DNA from 4 places in the Streptomyces sp. NPDC053542 genome. Region 1 is predicted to be linked to each of the others. Evidence: riboswitches for the same ligand, from Rfam matches in the RefSeq annotation. Region 1 holds a riboswitch; each other region holds the start of a gene.
The links. Region 1 has a riboswitch for cobalamin ahead of metE (5-methyltetrahydropteroyltriglutamate--homocysteine S-methyltransferase). Riboswitches for the same ligand answer to the same signal wherever they lie in the genome.
Positions count from the first base shown of each region.

Region 1 (2,191 bases):
GCAGCCCGCCGGCCGCCGCGAGGTCGTCCAGGTTGCCGGCCGCCGCCTCGGTGAAGTCCATCGCCAGCCCCTCGACGGGGGACTTGGCCAGTACGGGCAGGGCCTCGCCGAGGCGGCCGAAGTAGGTCGCGACGAGCAGTTGCGGGCGGTCGGTGAGGGCGCCGAGGTCGCGGTAGGCACGGGCCGCCGCGTTGAGTTCGGCCGGGGTGCGGTCCTGCACGAGCGCCGGCTCGTCCAGCTGGACCCACTCGGCTCCGGCTGCCCGCAGATCGGCGAGGACCTCCGCGTACACGGGCAGCAGCCGGTCGAGCAGGGTCAGCGGCTCGAAGCCGGGGTCGACACCGGGGGCGGGCTTGGCGAGCAGCAGGTAGGTCACGGGACCGACCAGGACGGGCCGTGCGGTGTGGCCGAGCGCGCGGGCCTCACGCAGCTCGCCGGCCTGCTTGCGCGAGTCGGCCGAGAACACCGTGTCCGGGCCCAGTTCCGGCACCAGGTAGTGGTAGTTGGTGTCGAACCACTTGGTCATCTCCAGCGGCGCCGCGTCCTGCGTGCCGCGGGCCATGGCGAAGTACCCGTCCAGGGCGTCCGTTTCGACGGCGGCGCGGTGCCGGCCGGGGATCGCGCCGACCATGACGCTGGTGTCCAGCACATGGTCGTAGTACGAGAAGTCGCCGGTCGGCACCTCGTGCAGGCCCGCCTCGGCCAGCTGTCCCCAGACGGAACGGCGCAGGTCCGCGGCGGTCTCCCGGAGCGCGTCGGCGGTGACGCGGCCCTTCCAGTACCCCTCGACCGCCTTCTTCAGCTCCCGGTCCGGACCCTGCCGGGGATAGCCGTACACGGTGGCCCGTACGGCCGTGGCGGTGTTCTTGCTGGTCACGTTGCTCTCCTTCGCGAGCGTGTCTCCGAGTGCCCGGCGACGGGCACGAGAGCGCGAAGGGAGTGCACAGCGGACGGGCCGTCACGCACTCGTGTGCCGCGTCCCTGCTGTACGCCGACCCGCCCTCGAGGTCACCGGGAGGCCGCACACGACAGGTCGCGTGCGGGCAACGGGCAGGTCTTCGGACTCACGAGCACGTCCGCGCCCAAGGCACGGACACCTACTGGCCGTCGCTTCCCGGACCCGGTCGGTCCAGTGCGTATGACGGCGGTCGTTCCCGCTCACCGCTGCGGGGCAGTCCCGGATTCCCACCGGGTTCCCTCTTGCGACGCGCCTGTCTGGCGGACAGGGCGAACCAGCTGCACGGGTCAGGCTATGCCCTGCCCCCGTCCGCGTGCCATCACCCCCCCGGTCCGGGCGGCGCACGCCTCGCCGCCCGGCGCGCCACCCGCCGGGCCGACTGTCCGACAAGCTGACCTGACGTGTCGTCAGGCAGAGTGCCGGAATATGTCGCATGTCCCCCTTATCTTGCGCGTATGAGTAGCGTGCCTGATTCCACCTTTAATGACCGGATCGCCATCATCGGTATCGGCTGCCGCCTGCCCGGCCATGCCAACGACCACCGGACGTTCTGGCGGAATCTGGCCGAGGGCCGGGACTGCATCGTCCCGACCCCGGCCGACCGGTACGACGTCACCACCCTGGGCAGCCGGGACCGGGCCAAGCCCGGGCGGCTGGTCGGTGGCCGCGGCGGGTACATCGACGGCTTCGACGCGTTCGACCCGGCGTTCTTCGGCATCAGCCCGCGCGAGGCCACGCACCTCGACCCGCAGCAGCGCAAGCTCCTGGAGGTCTCCTGGGAAGCCCTGGAGGACGGCGGGCAGCGCCCGGCCGGCCTGGCGGGCCGCGACATCGGCGTGTTCATCGGCGCCTTCACGATGGACTACAACATCCTGCACTACGCCGACCTGGACTTCCTGACGGCACACACCACGACCGGCACCATGATGACGATGGTGTCGAACCGCGTCTCGCACGCCTTCGACTTCCGCGGCCCCAGCGTCTCCCTCGACACCGCCTGCAGCTCTTCCCTCGTCGCCGTGCACCTCGCCCGGCAGAGCCTGCTGCGCGGCGAGACCGACCTCGCGCTGGCCGGCGGCACGCTGCTGCACTGCGCGCCGCACTTCACCATCGCCGAGTCCAAGGGCGGCTTCCTCTCCGTCGACGGCCGGTCGCGCGCCTTCGATGCGGCGGCCGACGGCTACGTACGCGCCGAGGGCGTCGCCGTCGTGGCACTGAAACGGCTGGCCGACG
Region 1 is NZ_JBITXL010000001.1:688,887-691,077, reverse strand. Features, by position in the region: gene metE (5-methyltetrahydropteroyltriglutamate--homocysteine S-methyltransferase) at 1-877, opposite strand, end outside; cobalamin riboswitch at 1,032-1,252, opposite strand; gene ACIGXO_RS02990 (amino acid adenylation domain-containing protein) at 1,414-2,191, shown strand, end outside.

Region 2 (2,191 bases), on a different contig from region 1:
GCTCGAACAGGGCCACGGCCAGAACGTCTCCACCGCCGTCCTGGACGCGATCGCCAACGCCCTGCGGCTCACCGCCGCCGAGCGCGCCCACCTCACTCACCTGGTCAAACCCAAGGCCAAGCGCTCGCGCGGCGCGGGGCGCCCGCAGCGGGTGCGGCCCGCGCTGCAGCAGCTGCTGGACTCGATGGAGGGGATACCGGCGTATGTGGCGGGCCGCCGCCTGGACGTCATCGGGTGGAACCGCATGGCGTGCGCGCTGCTCGGCGACTACGCCGCGCTCGCGCCCGAGGAGCGGAACATCGCCCGGCAGGTCTTCCTGGACCCGGCCTCCCGCGAGCTCTACGTCGACTGGGAGAGCAAGGCCGCGGACATCGTCGCCTTCCTGCGGATGGACGCGGGCTGCCATCCCGACGACCCGCTGCTCGCCTCGCTGATCGGGGAGCTGTCGGTCAAGAGCGAGGAGTTCCGGCAGCTGTGGGCCGCCCACGACGTGCAGGACAAGGGCTTCGGCGTGAAGCGGCTGCACCACCCCGTCGTCGGGCCGCTGACCCTGTCGTACGAGACGCTGCGGCTGCCCGCCGACCCGGACCAGCAGCTGATCGTCTACCACGCGGAGCCGGGCTCGGCCTCGGCGGAATCCCTGCGGCTGCTGGGGAGCTGGGCGGCGGACCCGGTGGCCGTCGATCCGGCGACGGAGGACGCCGTCCGGCATCGGGAGGCGGGAGGTTAGAGTGGCCGGGCCGTGGTGCTCGGGAAGACCGGTGGAGACCTTCGGGTCCGATTCCGGAGCGGCCCTCGCCACTGTGATCGGGGAGCTACCGACCCCTGCCTCGTACGCGCACCGCGTGCGTACGAGGGGCCACTGTCCGCGGAGTGCGGGCGGGAAGGCCGGGACGGGAGTGTGAACCCGTAAGCCAGGAGACCGGCCACGGCATCTCACGAACTGATTCCACGAGGTGCTGGAGCGTGATCGCCGGATGGCCCTGCCCACCGATGCCCCTGCTTCTTCCGTGCTGCCCGATTTCCGCTGGCAGCGCCGCGACACCGTACGGACCGCCGGTCTGCTGGCGGTCATAGCCGCGCTGCACATCGTCGCGTTCGGTGTGCTGTTCCTGCTCGTCGTGCCCGGCCACTACACCGTCGGCACCCAGGTGTTCGGCGTCGGCCTGGGCGTCACCGCGTACACCCTCGGCATGCGGCACGCGTTCGACGCGGACCACATCGCCGCCATCGACAACACCACCCGCAAGCTCATGGCCGACGGGAAGCGCCCGGTCTCGGTGGGCTTCTGGTTCGCGCTCGGCCACTCCAGCATGGTCGTGATCATGGCCGCGCTGGTCTCGGGCGGCGCGGCGCTCGCGGGGATCCTGATGGACGAGGAGTCCCGTACGCATCAGGTGCTCGGCACGGTCGGGACCACCGTCTCCGGGGCGTTCCTCTACCTGATCGCCGCCCTCAACCTGGTCGCGCTGGCCGGCATCTGGCGCGTCTTCCGTGCCATGCGGGCCGGGGAGTACGACGAGTCGGAGCTGGAGCGGCAGCTGGACTCGCGCGGCTTCATGAACCGGGTGCTCGGCCGGTTCACCAAGGCCATCACGCGGCCGGGCCAGATGTTCCCGATCGGGCTGCTCCTCGGCCTCGGCTTCGACACCGCGACCGAGGTGACGCTGATGGTGATGGCGGGCAGCGGCGCCGCGTCCGGGCTGCCCTGGTACGCGGTGCTGTGCCTGCCGCTGCTGTTCGCGGCCGGGATGAGCCTCTTCGACACGCTCGACGGCACGTTCATGAACTTCGCGTACCAGTGGGCGTTCTCCAACCCGGTGCGCAAGGTCTACTACAACCTCACGATCACCGGGCTCTCCATCGCCGTGGCGCTCTTCATCGGGACCATCGAGCTGGTCAGCGTCCTGCACGACAAGCTCGGCCTGACGGACGCGGTCACCGGCTGGATCTCCGGCCTGGAGCTGGACAACGTCGGCTACCTCATCGTCGGCCTCTTCGTCGTCGTCTGGGCGGCGGCGATCGCCTACTGGCGGCTGTCGGGCGTCGAAAAGCGGTGGGCGGCCCGGGTGGCCGCCTCGCCGGAGGGCTGAGCACCCGGTACGAGGAGAGGGGCGGCGGCCGACCGAGGGTGAGGGCCCTGGTCGGCCCCGCCCCTACTTCCCCGCCGCCTTCTTCGCCGCCCGCTTCA
Region 2 is NZ_JBITXL010000005.1:422,183-424,373, forward strand. Features, by position in the region: gene ACIGXO_RS16850 (helix-turn-helix domain-containing protein) at 1-730, shown strand, start outside; cobalamin riboswitch at 727-946, shown strand; gene ACIGXO_RS16855 (HoxN/HupN/NixA family nickel/cobalt transporter) at 978-2,093, shown strand; gene ACIGXO_RS16860 (HhH-GPD-type base excision DNA repair protein) at 2,157-2,191, opposite strand, start outside.
Region 2: another riboswitch for cobalamin. It lies ahead of ACIGXO_RS16855 (HoxN/HupN/NixA family nickel/cobalt transporter); the one in region 1 lies ahead of metE (5-methyltetrahydropteroyltriglutamate--homocysteine S-methyltransferase).

Region 3 (2,191 bases), on a different contig from region 1:
TGCAGGTCGCTGCCGTCGCGCCGGACCCGGCCGTGCCCGGAGAAGTAGACGAGCAGCAGCCCGCGCGCCTCGTGGGCCGCGGTGCGCAGCGCGGCGGTCAGCTCCTCGGGGGTGTCCGGGCGCAGCGGTGTCACTTCCTGGGGCAGGAAGAGGTCGGTGGCCGGGGCGCACAGCACCCGGCCCAGTTCGTCGGGGTTGGCGAAGACGGCGTCGAGGTCGTGCAGCCGGGGGTCCTGGTACCGGCTGACGCCGATGATCAGCGCGCGGTTCCGCTTGCCCCGCGCGTCGTAGAGAGGCATCGCCGGTTACTCCGTGCCGACGCGGCCGCCCTGGTCGTCGCGTTCGGTGCGCGGATCGGGGTCGTCGAGGCGGCGGTGTCCGGAGGCGTCGGTGATGTCCACTCCCGGGGTCTCGCCCCTGGCGGCGGTCTCCCGGCGGTGGGCGAGCCACTCCCGCAGGGCGATGAGGAGCTGCTCGGTCATCGGCGCCGCGACCGCGCCGATGAGGACCAGGACGAGGTCGTCGACACCGACGGCCATCTCGGGGCCCTGGCCCGCCGCGTCCGCGTCCGTGCGCGGGGCGGTCTCCGCCCCCGGCGCCCGGCGCCAGTCGTGGTTGCCGGGCGTCAGCCAGGACTCTCGCTGGAGCCAGCGCTGGAGGTCCTCCAGATCCTGGCCCCCGTCGTGGGTCCCGGTGACTCTGATGCGTACCTCGTGGTGCTCCCGGCTCTCCGTCATCCCGTCCCCCTCCTGCGGCACCTTTGCCATAGGTGCCCCGATGGTGTCGTGCCGGAGGTACGGCAGGCAACAGGTCGTCAACTGTCGTCCGCGCTGTGTCCTTGGCCACAGGGCCTGCCATACGTCGGCGTCGCAGGTCAAGGGTGAGTTGACGGGCATTCGCGGCACGTGGTGGACTGCCCGGTGCCATTCGGCGACAGATGAGGAAGTCCGGTGAGAATCCGGCGCGGTCCCGCCACTGTCACCGGGGAGCGCTCCTCCAGAAGAGGCCACGGCCCGCCGCAGACACGGGCTGGAAGGCCGGGGACAGCGCCGATCCGGGAGCCAGGAGACTCTCGTCGCCCGTCACGTCGAGCCAGGGCGCGGACCCTGAGTGAGGACACACGCCATGCCGGGCCCCGAGCCGAGACCCCTGCCTTCCGCCGCTGTTCGCCCGGTACGCGACCGCGTGCGGCCGTCGCTCCGAGGCACGACGGCGGGCTGATCCGACGATGCGTGCCGAACACGCCACCTATGCGTGCGGCGCGGCTCTGGGCTTTCTCGGCGACCTGGCCGTGGGCGATCCCCGCCGCGGCCACCCGGTGGCCGCCTTCGGGCGGGCCGCGGGAGCCGTGGAGCGCGGGCTGTGGCGCGATCACCGTGGATACGGAGCGGCGCACACCGCGCTGTGCGCCGGCGGGGCCGCGGTGGGCGCGGCCCTGCTCTCCCGTGCCGTACGCCGCTGCGCCCCCGCACACGTAGCGCTGACCGCCGCCGCCACCTGGGCCGTGCTGGGCGGGACGACGCTGGGCCGGGAGGCGCGCGCCATCGGCGGCGCGCTGGAGGCCGGCGACCTGGACGTGGCGCGCGAGCGGCTGCCGCACCTGTGCGGCCGCGACCCGCAGGCGCTGGACGGGCAGCAGATGGCCCGCGCGGTCGTGGAGTCCGTCGCCGAGAACACCTCCGACGCGGTCGTGGGCGCGCTGGTCTGGGGCGCCGTGGGCGGCGTACCGGGGCTGGTCGCCTTCCGCGCGGTCAACACGCTGGACGCGATGGTGGGTCACAAGTCGGACCGCTACCGCCGGTACGGCTGGGCCTCGGCCCGGCTGGACGACGTGGCGGGCTGGCCCGGCGCGCGGCTGACCGCCCTGCTGGCCACCGTCGCCGGGCCCGACCCGCGCGGCGCGTGGCGCGCCTGGCGGGCCGACGGCAAGCAGCACCCGAGCCCCAACGCGGGCCCGGTGGAGGCGTCGTTCGCGGGCGCGCTCGGCGTACGGCTGGGCGGCACGCTCGCGTACGCGGGGCGGGTCGAGCACCGTCCGGTGCTCAACGACGGCGCACGCGCCGTCGAGGGCGCGGACATCGCCCGCGCGGTGCGGCTCTCGCGCCGGGTGAGCGCGCTGGCGCTGGCGACGACGGTCGGGGCGCGGATCGCCGTGGGCGCGGTCCGTACGGCCCGGAAGGCGAGGAGATCC
Region 3 is NZ_JBITXL010000012.1:261,427-263,617, reverse strand. Features, by position in the region: gene ACIGXO_RS30375 (caspase family protein) at 1-299, opposite strand, end outside; gene ACIGXO_RS30370 (hypothetical protein) at 306-737, opposite strand; cobalamin riboswitch at 938-1,072, shown strand; gene ACIGXO_RS30365 (cobalamin biosynthesis protein) at 1,229-2,191, shown strand, end outside.
Region 3: another riboswitch for cobalamin. It lies ahead of ACIGXO_RS30365 (cobalamin biosynthesis protein); the one in region 1 lies ahead of metE (5-methyltetrahydropteroyltriglutamate--homocysteine S-methyltransferase).

Region 4 (2,191 bases), 240 kb from region 1:
AAGCCGCCACGGTCGCGTACCAGTTGCCCAGCCGCGGGGCCAGACGCCGGCCCAGGATGACCGCGCCGACCGCGAGCAGCACGCTGAGCGCGATCATCAGGAAGTACAGGGCGGTGCGCCGGCCCAGTGTGTCCGGGTCGCTCGCGGCCGGCGGGTTGGCCGGGTACTTGAGGAACGGGATCAGGTACACGGCGAGGAAGGCGCCCAGCGAAAGGAGCGCCGCGGTGGCCCGGGGGCCGAAGCGGCCGATGCGGCCCCAGGCGACGCAGAACGCCAGGGCGGCGATGCCGCCGAGCGCTACGCCGTACACGAGGACGCCCGTCGCCAGTCCGCTGGTCGCCTGCATGGTGCGGCTGACCAGTTCCACGCCGTGTTCGTGGCTGTGTGCCTCCTCGTATGCGATGGCCGCATCGATCTCGGGTTCGCCGAGGAGATAGGCCATGACCAGTGCGAGAGCGCCGGCCGCGAGGCCGGCGATCATTCCGCGTACGAGCAGCGCCCGTACGGAGATGGGCTGCATGATGTGCTGCCTCCCGTGCTCAGTGGCAGGGGAAGCCGAGCAGATGCCGGCCGTCGTGGACCCATTCGTGCACGCCCTCGCCGGAGAAGACCGAGGTCACGCCCTGCTCGGTGCCGACGAAGTAGAGCAGGACGAGCATGAGGATGCCGAAGAAGAGGGCCCAAGGTGCGATGGCCTTGAGGGAGATGGGGGTGATCGCCGGCGTTGCGGCGGAGAGGGAAGTGGGCGCAGCGGACTGAGCCATGGCAGTACCTCCAAGGGAACACGCGTCCCGGTCTTGGTGCCTTACGACGGTGCGGGGTCTGACTTCCCCGTCAGCGCCCGGCCCTCGGCAGTGAGGGACGGGACGGAGTACACAGTGGCGCGGCCGTACCGGAGTCTCACCGGCTTCCGTCGCACCGTCGTCATGTCCATGCGACCGTAGCGCCTGCGGGTTCCCGTGGCTATGGCGCGCGGGTGGGGCCGATGTGCGCCCTCCGCGCGCCCAACCGCCTTGCGGGGGTTGGCGGATGGGACGATCAAGGCGGGAGGTCCGAGGATGACGGTGCGCGTGATGTTGGTCTCACCAGCGCTGGGGGAGGCGCAGCGGCAGGTGCGGTTCGACGGGGGAGAGTCCGTGGACGCGGGCGCTCTCCGGCAAACGCGTGCCGTGGCGGCGGCCGTGCGCGCGGAGGTCGTACGGGCGGACATAGTACGAACGGACACAGTACGGGCGGACGCCGCACCGGCAGCGACGCGGTGCTATTACGGCGCGTCGGCACGGTGCCGCGAGACCGCCGTCGCTCTCGGGCTGGAAGCGGCCCGGGCGCCGGAGCTGGGCGATCTCGATGTCGGTTCCTGGCGTGGGCGGACCCTGGACGAGGTCACCGAGGCGGAGCCGCGGGCCGTCGCCGACTGGCTCGCGGACCCCGCGTCCGCCCCGCACGGTGGGGAGTCCCTGCACGCCCTGATCGCCAGGGTGGGGGCCTGGCTGGACGGCCGCTCGGCGGAGACCGGACGGATCACGGCAGTCGTGGAGCCGGCCGTGATCCGTGCGGCATTGGTGCACGCCCTCGGCCTGCCCGCCGCCGTCTTCTGGCGGCTGGACGTCGCACCGCTCTCCGTCACCGAACTCTCGGGCCGAGCCGGGCGGTGGAACCTGCGGTGCGGGCGCCCCCTTGGTTCCGGCCTCTCAGAAGGGGCGCGGCGGCAGTAGTACGGCGAGTTCCTGGGCCGCTGTGGCCAGGGCGGGGCGCAGGGCCAGCAGGTCCTCCGTGGGCATGCGGAAGGCGGGGGCCGCGACGGAGAGGGCGGCGTGGGCGATGCCGTCCGGGGAGAGGATGGGGACGCCCAGCGCGCGGATGCCCGGCTCGTGTTCCTCGTCGGCGAGCGCGTGGCCTTCGGCGCGTACCTTCTCGATTTCGGAGCGGAACGCGGCACGGTCGGTGATCGAGTGGGGGCCCAGCTTGGTCAGTTCGACGCTTTCGGTGAGCGATTCGCGTACCTCGGCGGGTGCGAAGGCGATCAGTACCTTGCCCATCGAGGTGCAGTGCACCGGGCCGTGCTTGCCGGGCTCGCCGCGCACGCTCACCTGCTGCGGTCCCTCGACGTGATGGATGTAGAGCTGCTTGTCGCCGTCCAGTACCGACATCAGGACGGCTTCCCGGCAGGTCTCGGCGAGCCTGCGCATCA
Region 4 is NZ_JBITXL010000001.1:447,180-449,370, reverse strand. Features, by position in the region: gene ACIGXO_RS02035 (CbtA family protein) at 1-520, opposite strand, end outside; gene ACIGXO_RS02030 (CbtB-domain containing protein) at 540-764, opposite strand; cobalamin riboswitch at 795-938, opposite strand; gene ACIGXO_RS02025 (histidine phosphatase family protein) at 1,059-1,715, shown strand; gene ACIGXO_RS02020 (IclR family transcriptional regulator) at 1,692-2,191, opposite strand, start outside.
Region 4: another riboswitch for cobalamin. It lies ahead of ACIGXO_RS02030 (CbtB-domain containing protein); the one in region 1 lies ahead of metE (5-methyltetrahydropteroyltriglutamate--homocysteine S-methyltransferase).